Regions from separate parts of the Caulobacter sp. X genome, predicted to be linked through region 2. Evidence: predicted binding sites of a transcription regulator. Region 2 holds the regulator's gene; the other holds the start of a gene.
What was found. The regulator HrcA, encoded in region 2, represses chaperone genes, less so after heat shock. The targets are predictions, from matches to a motif close to GTTAGCANTCNNNNNNNNNGANTGCTAAC.

Region 1 (5,061 bases), 430 kb from region 2:
CATACTGTTCGCTCTGGGCGTTGAAGCCGAACGAGCTGCTGTCGTTTTCCAGGATCTTGCCGACCACGATCGAACCTTCGACGCCGGCGTTCTCGGCGATCTGGCGGATCGGAGCCTGCAGGGCGCGACGGACGATCGCGATGCCGGCGGTCTGGTCGTCGTTGTCGCCGGTCAGGCCAGCCAGGGCCTTGGAGGCCTTCAGCAGAGCCGTGCCGCCGCCCGGGACGATGCCTTCGTCGGCGGCCGCGCGGGTCGCGTTCAGGGCGTCGTCAACGCGGTCCTTCTTTTCCTTCACTTCGACTTCGGTCGAGCCGCCGACGCGGATGACCGCGACGCCGCCGGCCAGCTTGGCCAGACGCTCTTGCAGCTTTTCCTTGTCGTAGTCCGAGGTGGTTTCCTCGATCTGGCGCTTGATCTGCGAGATGCGAGCCTCGATGGCTTCCTTCTCGCCGATGCCGTCCACGATCGTGGTGTCGTCCTTGGTGATCGAGACCTTCTTGGCGCGGCCCAGCATGTCGAGCGTGACGCTCTCGAGCTTGATGCCGAGGTCTTCGCTGACGACTTGAGCGCCGGTCAGGATCGCGATGTCTTCCAGCATGGCCTTGCGGCGGTCGCCGAAGCCCGGAGCCTTGACGGCGGCGACGCGCAGGCCGCCACGCAGCTTGTTGACGACCAGCGTGGCCAGGGCCTCGCCTTCGACGTCTTCAGCGATGATCAGCAGCGGACGGCCCGACTGGACGACGGCTTCCAGCACCGGCAGCAGCGGCTGCAGCGACGACAGCTTCTTTTCGAACAGGAGGATCAGCGGCTCTTCCAGCTGAACTTCCATCTTGTCGGCGTTGGTGATGAAGTACGGCGACAGGTAGCCGCGGTCGAACTGCATGCCTTCGACGACGTCGAGTTCGGTCTCGGCGGTCTTGGCTTCTTCGACGGTGATGACGCCTTCGTTGCCGACCTTGTCCATCGCCTTGGCGATCATCTCGCCGACTTCCTTGTCGCCGTTGGCCGAGATGGTGCCGACCTGGGCGATTTCAGCGTTGGTGGTGACCTTCTTCGAGGACTTCTTGATGTCCTCGACGGCGACCAGCACGGCCTTGTCGATGCCGCGCTTCAGGTCCATCGGGTTCATGCCGGCGGCGACCGACTTGAGGCCTTCCTGGACGATGGCTTGGGCCAGGACCGTGGCGGTCGTGGTGCCGTCGCCGGCCTTGTCGTTGGTCTTCGACGCGACTTCGCGGATCATCTGCGCGCCGAGGTTCTCGAACTTGTCAGCCAGTTCGATTTCCTTGGCGACCGAGACGCCGTCCTTGGTCGTGCGCGGAGCGCCGAACGACTTTTCGATGACGACGTTGCGGCCCTTGGGGCCCAGGGTCACCTTCACCGCGTTGGCGAGGATGTTGACGCCGCGCAGCATCTTGTCGCGCGCGTCGGAGGAGAAATAGACGTCTTTAGCGGCCATTTTGGAGCCCTTCTAAAAGAGAGTTGCGTTCGAAAAGCGCTGGGAACAGGGAGGCCTTAAGCCTCGACCACGCCCAGGACGTCGCTTTCCTTCATGATCAGGAGGTCTTGACCGTCGACCTTCACTTCGGTGCCCGACCACTTGCCGAACAGGATGCGGTCGCCAGCCTTGACGTCCAGGGCGACGATCTCGCCCTTGTCGTTGCGAGCGCCCGGACCGACCGCGACGACTTCGCCTTCTTGAGGCTTTTCCTTCGCCGTGTCGGGAATGATGATCCCGCCCTTGGTCTTGGTTTCTTCTTCGACGCGCTTCACGAGGACGCGGTCGCCCAGGGGACGAAACTTCATTGTGGTTCTCCGTCGGAACGGTTTGATTTAATGGCTTCGTTGGCAGGGGGAGCGGTGCTGTTAGCAGTCGCTCCCTCCGAGTGCTAACGACGAGCGTCAGTTAGGCGCCGGCCCTCGGGGAGTCAAGAACGCCCGATGCGAACTTTTTGCGGCGCGCGGTTAACGGGAGCGGTCCAGTGATCGACCATATGGGCGTGACGGTGCGGGATCTCCAGGTCGCCAAGGCGTTCTACGACGCGGCCTTCGCGCCGCTGGGGATCGCCGTGGTGATGAGCGTCAGCGCCGAGGAGACAGGAAGTTCGGCCTTCATCGGCTATGGCCCGACCGAGGATCGGCGCGACATCCAGGCGGGCAAGCCCAGCTTCTGGGTCAGCCAGGGCGCGGCGCCGACCGGGCCGATGCACGTGGCGTTCCTGGCCGCCGACCGCGCCCAGGTCGACGCCTTCCACGCCGCGGCCCTGGCGGCCGGCGGGACGGATAACGGCGCGCCCGGCGTGCGGCCTCACTATCATCCCAACTATTATGCCGCTTTCGTTCTTGACCCGGACGGTCGGAACGTCGAGGCCGTCTGTCACGCGCCCGCCTGACGCAAGCCCAAGGAGACCCGATGTCCAGCTACTTCCTGTCGCTGTTTCTCGCGGTGGTGGCCTGTGTCATCGGCGGGGCGCTGGGCGGCATGATCCTGGCGCGGCCGCAGACGATGATCGGCCTGGCGGGTCTGGCCGACGAGGAGACGCCGAAGTCGCCGCTGTTCGCGGAGGGACGCGCGTTCGGCGGCATGCTGATCGCCTCGCACGGGATCGCGGCGCTGTATCTCGGCTATCAGCCGAGGCTGGGCGCGGCCATGGCCATGGTGCTGGCGGTCGGCTGGCTGGGCGCGGCGGCGGCGCGGGCGCTCTCGGCGGCGATCGACGGCGAGGCCGGCCGCTTCAACGCCGGCTCGATCGTCTTCAACGCCCTGATCGGGATCACCCTGGCCCTGCCGTTCTTCAACGTCGGGCCCTATGTGGCGCGGGGCGTCGGGCTGGCCTGACTCTCGACTTTGGCCTAGCCTCGGCTCGTCTTGAGATTGAAGGTTTTGGCATGACGGCTTCTAGGCGAGAGTTGATCGGCCGCGGTCTGGCGGCCTTGGCGATGACGGGCGCGGCGCGAGCGGAAAACTCCGGCCAGCCCAGGGTTCTGCCTCCGGACCCGACGCCGCGCGCGGCGGCGCTCGACACGCCCGCCCTTCATGGAAACAGCCTCGCCTTTAGTTTCAAGCAGCCCCCGACCGGATTGACCGTCCCGGAGGTGAATGTTGAGCGCGCTTCGGGCGTTCGGGCGCTGAAGTTCGAGCCGGGGCTTACTCTGCTGTCGCTGTGGGCGCCGTGGTGCGCGCCATGCTTGAGGGAGCTCGCGGACTTCGCTGTTCAACAGCGGATCTACGAAAGCAAACGCTTCCGCATCTTGCCAGTGCTCACCAGTCCCCGGCGTGACATCGCCTTCGCCGAAGGGCGGGCAGTGCTGGAGAAGGCCGGCGCCGGCGCGTTGCCGACGGTGATCGACCGTTCGCCCGGATCGAGCACCCTGTTCGACACGCTCGCGCGGCGCGGCGCGTCCATGCCGAGCAGCTTGCCCTGCAACCTGTTGGTGACTGACCAAGGTCGTTTGCTGGGCCGGAGTTTTGGAACGCCTCTCTGGCTGAATGGCGTCAAGCTTGGTCCGGGCGAGAAGCCGACGCCAGAGATGATGGCCGCGGCGCGCAGCTCTTGGGTGTCGCCCCAGGGGCAAGCCTTGCTGAGCGCCCTACAGCGCGGCGAGATCGCCGGCGCCGCCTAGCGCGCCCTCGTGGGCCAGCAGCCAACGCTTGCGTTCGATCCCGCCGGCGTAGCCGGTCAGGGCGCCGCTCATGCCGACCACCCGGTGGCAAGGCGCGACCAGGCTGAGCGGATTGGCGCCGTTGGCGGCGCCGACCGCGCGGACCGCGGCGGGGCGCTCCACGCGGCGGGCCAGCTCCGAATAGGTGACCGTCTCACCGGGCGGGATCGCCGCCAGGGCGCGCCAGACCGACCGCTGGAACGCCGTGCCGCCGGTGTCCCAGGCCAGGGGCGCGAGCGCGGCGACATCACCGGCGAAGTAGCGGGCGAAGGCGGCCTTGGTCGCGGGCGGCGCGTCGCCGGTCTCCAGCGGAATGTCGCCATAGTGCAGGCGCAGCAGCCGGCGCAGGCGCGGCTCGAAATCGTGGAAGTCGACGGCGCGCAGCAGGCCGGTCTCGTCGGTGACGATCAGAATCTCGCCGATCGGCGAGGGCGCGCGGTCCAGGAGAAGGCGGTTGGGGCGGGTCATGCGGGGATGATCGCCTCGCGTCGCGAGGCTGTCCGCCCGGATTTTGCTCCCTTCTCCCCTTGCGGGAGAAGGTGGCCGCGAAGCGGTCGGATGAGGGGTTGAAAGACGTGTCGGCCGTTCACGAAAAAGGGGCCGCTTATGCGACCCCTCATCCGTCGGCCTGGCGGCCGCCACCTTCTCCCGCAAGGGGAGAAGGAAACTACCGAATCCCCGGCACGTGCAGGGCCGCGTCGCGTTCGGTCTTCTGTTTGTAGGCGAGGTCGCCATACTTGGACATTTCCATGCGGGCGATGGTGCGGCAGTGGACCTCGTCCGGGCCGTCGGCCAGGCGCAGGGTGCGGATGCCGGCATAGAGCTTGGCGAGGCCAAAGTCGGTGGTCACGCCGGCGCCGCCGTGGGCCTGGATGGCGTCGTCGATGACCTTCAGCGCGATGCGCGGCGCGGCGACCTTGATCATCGCGATCTCGAGGCGGGCCGACTTGTTGCCGGCCTTGTCCATCATGTCGGCGGCCTTCAGGCACAGCAGGCGGCACATCTCGATGTCGATGCGGGCCTCGGCGATGCGCTGTTCCCAGACCGAGTGGTCGGACAGATACTTGCCAAAGGCCTTCCGGCTCATCAGGCGCTTGATCATCTTCTCCAGCGCCACCTCGGCCGCGCCGATCGTGCGCATGCAGTGGTGGATGCGACCCGGGCCTAGACGGCCCTGGGCGATCTCGAAGCCGCGGCCTTCGCCCAGCAGCAGGGCCTCTTCGACCGGCACGCGGACGTCCTTCAGGATCACCTCGGCGTGGCCGTGCGGGGCGTCGTCATAGCCGAACACCGGCAGCATGCGGACGATCTCGATCCCCGGCGCGTCCATCGGCACCAGGACCTGGCTCTGTTGCTGGTGGGTCGAGGCGGTCGGATCGGTCTTGCCCATCACGATCG
Region 2 (5,061 bases):
CGTCCGGGAGCTTGCGGACAATCTCATAAAGCGTGTGGGCGGGAGCCGTGATCTGGCCGGGGATGTCGATCTGGGCCAGGCCCTCGTCGATGATCTCCATATCCAGGTCGGTCGCCGAGAACGACAGCTGGTCGCGTTCGGCCGACAACAGGATGTTCGACAGGATCGGGATGGTGTTGCGCCGCTCGACGACGCTCTGCACGTGCCCCAGCGCCTTCAGGAGCGCCGCCCGTTCGATGGTAAGCTTCATAGTCCGATCCAGATCGTGCGGGCGCTCACAGCAGAATCGCCCGCTACCCCCGCGATGAATGGACCGCCGACATTATCGCAAAGCGCGAAGGGGGAAAGGGGGCGCGCCGCTCATTTGCGCGCCCCAAGAGGCAAAATCGCGGGTCTTAGGCCTTGGTGTCGAAGGCGCCGCCCGAACCATCGCCGTCCGCGGCCGCCTCGGCATAGGGATTGCCGCCCACCGAAGCGTCCGACGGGGCCGGACCAGTCGAGCCCTTGGCCGCCACGGCGACCATGGCCGGACGCACCAGACGTCCCATCAGCTCATAGCCAGCCTGCAGCACCGCGACGACGCCGCCGGCGGCGACCTCGTCCGACGGCTGCTCCATCATGGCCTGGTGCAGGTGCGGATCGAACTTCTCGCCCTTGGCCGGATCGATCTTCTTCAGGCCGTTGCGCTCGAAGGCCGTCAGAAGCTCCTTCTCGGTCATCTCGACGCCGATGACGAAGTTCTTCACGACCGGATCGGCCGAGTCGCGCGGGCTGTGGGCCGTGGCGCGGGCCAGGTTGTCGGCGGCGCCCAGCAGGTCGCGGGCGAACTTCTGGATCGCGTAGGCGCGCGCGTCGTTCATCTCGCGCTCGGCGCGGCGCTTGGTGTTCTCGGCCTCGGCGGCGTAGCGGAGGGCCTGCTCCTTCAGGGCGGCGACCTCGGCCTTCAGCGCCTCGACCTCTTGAGCGAGGTCCTCGGTCTCGAACGGCGTATCTTCAGCCGGCGTTTGCTCGTCGGTCATCTCTTAAGGTCCTTATCCATCCATCATGCGTCCGAGCACCCGGGCGGTGTAGTCCACCAGCGGGATGACCCGTGCGTAGTTCAAGCGGGCGGGCCCGATCACGCCGATCGCGCCCAGCACCTTCTGCCGGCCTGTCATATAGGGCGCCGCGATCACGGAGGAACCCGAAAGCGAAAACAGGCGCGTTTCGGCACCGATATAGATGCGCACGCCCTCGGCGTCGCGCACATCGTCGAGCAGGCCGATCAGCTGCCCCTTTTGCTCGAGGTCGTCGAACAGTTGCCTGACCCGGTCGATGTCCTCGCGGGCCCTGGCGTCGGCCAGCAGGTTCGCCTGCCCCCGCACGATCAAAGACCGCGCGTCGCCCTCGCCGCCGCTCCAGGCCGCGAGGCCATCCTCGACGAGGCGCGCGGCCGTTTCGTCTAGTTGGCGGCGGGCGAAGTCCAGTTCAGCGCCCATCTCGGCGCGCGCTTCACTGAGAGTGCGACCGCGCAGGCGAGCGTTCAGGAAATTGCCGGCCTCCTGCAGGGCCGACGGCGTCACGCCCGGCGCCTGGCGCATGAGACGGTTCTCGACCTGGCCGTCCTCGAACACCATGACCGCCAGCACCTGGCCGCCGCCCAACGGTACGAACTCGACGTGCTTGACCCCGCCCTCGCGGACCGGGGTGACGACGATCCCGGCGCCGCCAGCCAAGCCCGACAGCACGGCCGAGGCCTCGGCCAGGGCCTCCTCGAAGGATCGCCCCTTCACAGCCAGCCGGGCCTCGATCGCCTGCTTTTCCGCCTCGGCGATGTCGCCGACCTCCAGGAAGCCGTCGACGAACATTCGCAGCCCGGCATGGGTCGGCATGCGGCCGGCGCTGGTGTGGGGCGCGTCCAGCAAGCCGAGCTGCGCCAGGTCTTGCATGGTGTTGCGGATCGACGCGGGCGACAGCGCCACCCCGCCCTTGGAGATGGTGCGCGACCCCACGGGCTCGCCGGTCTCGAGATAAGACTCCACCACCCGCCGAAAGATGTCGCGGGCGCGGGCGTCCAGATCGGCCAGCCCCGGCGTGCGGACGATCGCCCCTGGAAACAGCTGCGTCATGACGAAGTCATCTTGAGCGTGTCGTCTCGAGTCGTGTCGTTTGGGACCCGGTCAGCGAACAAAAGAAGTCGGCCCCTTTCAAGTTCCGCCTTCAATAGGATAAGCGGCCCCATCGACCTATTCAAATCCCGGAGTTTCCCATGCGTCCGTCCGAACGCGCCCCCGACCAGATGCGCGCCGTCACGCTGGAAACCGGCGTCAACCGCTACGCCGAAGGCTCATGCCTGATCTCGTTTGGCCACACCAAGGTGCTGGTCACCGCCACGGTCGAGGAGAACCTGCCGGGCTGGCTGCGCAACAAGGGCCAGGGCTGGGTCACCGCCGAGTACGGCATGCTGCCGCGCGCTACCCACAGCCGCGGTCGCCGCGAGGCCGCCGCCGGCAAGCAGAGCGGCCGCACCCAGGAAATCCAGCGCCTGATCGGCCGTTCCCTGCGCGCGGTCGTCGACCTCAAGGCCCTGGGCGAGCGCCAGATCACGCTGGACTGCGACGTCGTGCAGGCCGACGGCGGCACCCGCACCGCCTCGATCACCGGCGCCTGGGTCGCCCTGCGCCTGGCGACCAAGTACCTGCTGGACGAGGGCGTGCTGAAGACCGACCCGATCATCGGCCAGGTGGCCGCCGTCTCGTGCGGCGTCTTCAATGACACGCCTGTCCTCGACCTGGACTACGAAGAAGACTCCAGCGCCGAGGCCGACAGCAACTTCGTGCTGACCAACGCCGGCGACATCGTCGAAATCCAGGCGACCGGCGAGAAGCGCGGCTTCACCCGCGCCGAGTTCGAGGCGCTGTACGGCTTGGCTGAAAAGGGCATTGGCGAGCTGTTCACCCTGCAGCGCGCGGCGATCGAGGGCTAACCCCCTCTCGTCGGGCCCCTCTTGTCGGGAAAGGCGCCAGGACCCAGATTCAAATCCTGAAGATCAGGAGTTCTGCTTGCCCACCCCGTTCGAAGGTTACGAAGTCGAAGCGCGCCTGCGTCCGTCGGCCGAAGCCTATCGGTTCGACCTCGACCAGACGCTGGCCAGCGTCGTGGCGCTTGAGGCGAAGGTCCCGGCCGACGCCTACACCGCCGCGATCCTGGGGACCGAGCGTGTCGGCAACGGCGTCGTCATCGGGCCCTCGGGACTGGTGCTGACCATGGCCTATCTGATCACAGAGGCCGAAGAGGTCGTGCTGACCCGCAATGACGGCCGCCGTGTTCCGGCTCACGTGCTGGGCCTCGACAGTCGTTCGGGTCTTGGCCTGGTTCAGGCGCTGGAGCCGCTGGACCTGCCGGTCATCACCCTGGGAAGCGCCCAGGATCTCGAAGCGGGCGCGCCCGTCATCGCCGCCGGCGCGGGCGGTCGCGCCCACGCCGCCGCCAGCAAGGTCCTGGCCCGCATCCCGTTCGCCGGCTACTGGGAGTACCTGCTGGACGAGGCGATCATCACCGCGCCCGCGCATCCGCACTGGAGCGGCGCGGCGCTGATCGGCCCCAAGGGAGACCTCGTTGGCCTGGGTTCACTGACGCTGGAGGGCCGCGACCAGAACGGCGACACGCGCCCGCTCAATATGTTCGTGCCCGCAGAACTGCTGCCGCCGATCCTCGACGACTTGGCGCGCGGACGCTCGCCGCACCCGCCCCGGCCTTGGCTGGGGGTCTTCGCGCAGGAAATGGAGAACCATGTCGTGGTCGTGGGCATCTCGCCCAAGGGTCCCGCGGCGCGCGCCGAGATCAAGCCCGGCGACCTGATCCTGGCTGTCGACGGCAAGCCCGTCTCGGATCTGACCGAATTCTACGCCGTCATGTGGAGCCTGGGCGAAGCTGGCGTGACCGTGCCCCTCAAGATTCTGCGTGAGGGCGACGCCTTCGAGGTGGAAGTCCGGTCGATGGACCGCAACAGCCTGCTGAAGAAACGACGGCTGAACTAGTCTTCCTCATAACCGGCGGGCGGGCCGCTTTCGAAAGTCAGCAGGTCTCCCGGCTGGCATTGCAGCTCTCGGCACAGGGCGTCCAGGGTCGAGAACCGCACCGCCCGGGCCTTGCCGGTCTTCAGGATCGACAGGTTGGCGATCGTTACACCCACCCGGTCAGACAGTTCCGTCAGCGACATGCGGCGGTCCAGCAGCACGCGGTCAAGGTTTACGCGGACGGGCATAGAAAAATCGCTCCGGGTCAGATCGTCAGTTCGGCTTCGCGACGAAGGCGCGCGCCTTCGCGGAACACCTCGGCCAGCACGAACACCACCAGCACCGAGAACCAGGCGGTCAGGGTGAAGCTGTCGTCGATGACCTTGGTCTTGGGGGCCAGCCAGCGGGCCATGCCTGAGAAGACGTAGCGGCCGACCTCGAGCCCCGCGAGCACCAGGCCGATCAGGCGCAGCCGCACGACATTGTCGGGGTGGAAGGGGTCGCCGGCGGTCAGGGTCGCGAAGATCTTGCGCAGGCGCTCGACGATCACCATCCAGCCGCCCAGCAGCAGCGCCCAGGCGGCCAGGGCGCCGGCGAACAGCGGACCGTCGCGACTGACGGCTTCGACCGCATCGCTGATCGGCAACATCGAGGCCAGCAGTTCTGGATTGAAACTGAACAGCAGGGCGACCAGCGTGAACAGCGACAGAAGGCTGACGAAGATCCAAAGCCCGACGTAGATCACGTCCAGGATGATCTTCAGGAAACTCGAAACGGAGCCTGGCCCCAAGGCGCGCATGGCTGCTCCCCGACAGCGACGCTGAACAGGACGCCCCGCTTCGCGGAAGACGTCAAACGGCGACCTTCGCCGGACTTGGCCCTAGAGCGTCTGCGCCACGAACGCCACGGCCGAGACCGGCACGGCCACGATCAACGCGGCGGTGATGGCGGTCATGACGACCTTGTCGGCGAGGCGGAACAGGCGGGCGGCGGACATCGGGTTTTCCGGTTCAAGAGATGGACGGGCGTCGAACGATCCGGCGCTGTCCACGATCAACAAATA

Region 1: groES (co-chaperone GroES) is a predicted target of HrcA. The motif match lies at 1,866-1,894, and genes of this name have one in related genera.

The regions. Positions count from the first base shown of each region.
Region 1 covers NZ_PEGF01000001.1:1,763,129-1,768,189, reverse strand. The annotation lists gene groL (chaperonin GroEL) at 1-1,459, opposite strand, end outside; gene groES (co-chaperone GroES) at 1,516-1,806, opposite strand; gene CSW60_RS08155 (VOC family protein) at 1,983-2,393, shown strand; gene CSW60_RS08150 (DUF4345 family protein) at 2,414-2,839, shown strand; gene CSW60_RS08145 (hypothetical protein) at 2,911-3,624, shown strand; partial or broken gene CSW60_RS08140 (methylated-DNA--[protein]-cysteine S-methyltransferase) at 3,592-4,283, opposite strand; gene CSW60_RS08135 (acyl-CoA dehydrogenase family protein) at 4,331-5,061, opposite strand, start outside.
Region 2 covers NZ_PEGF01000001.1:2,188,983-2,194,043, forward strand. The annotation lists gene dnaN (DNA polymerase III subunit beta) at 1-250, opposite strand, end outside; gene grpE (nucleotide exchange factor GrpE) at 396-1,019, opposite strand; gene hrcA (heat-inducible transcriptional repressor HrcA) at 1,032-2,108, opposite strand; gene rph (ribonuclease PH) at 2,249-2,965, shown strand; gene CSW60_RS10080 (S1C family serine protease) at 3,042-4,019, shown strand; gene CSW60_RS10085 (helix-turn-helix transcriptional regulator) at 4,016-4,246, opposite strand; gene CSW60_RS10090 (DUF2975 domain-containing protein) at 4,264-4,797, opposite strand; gene CSW60_RS10095 (hypothetical protein) at 4,879-4,995, opposite strand.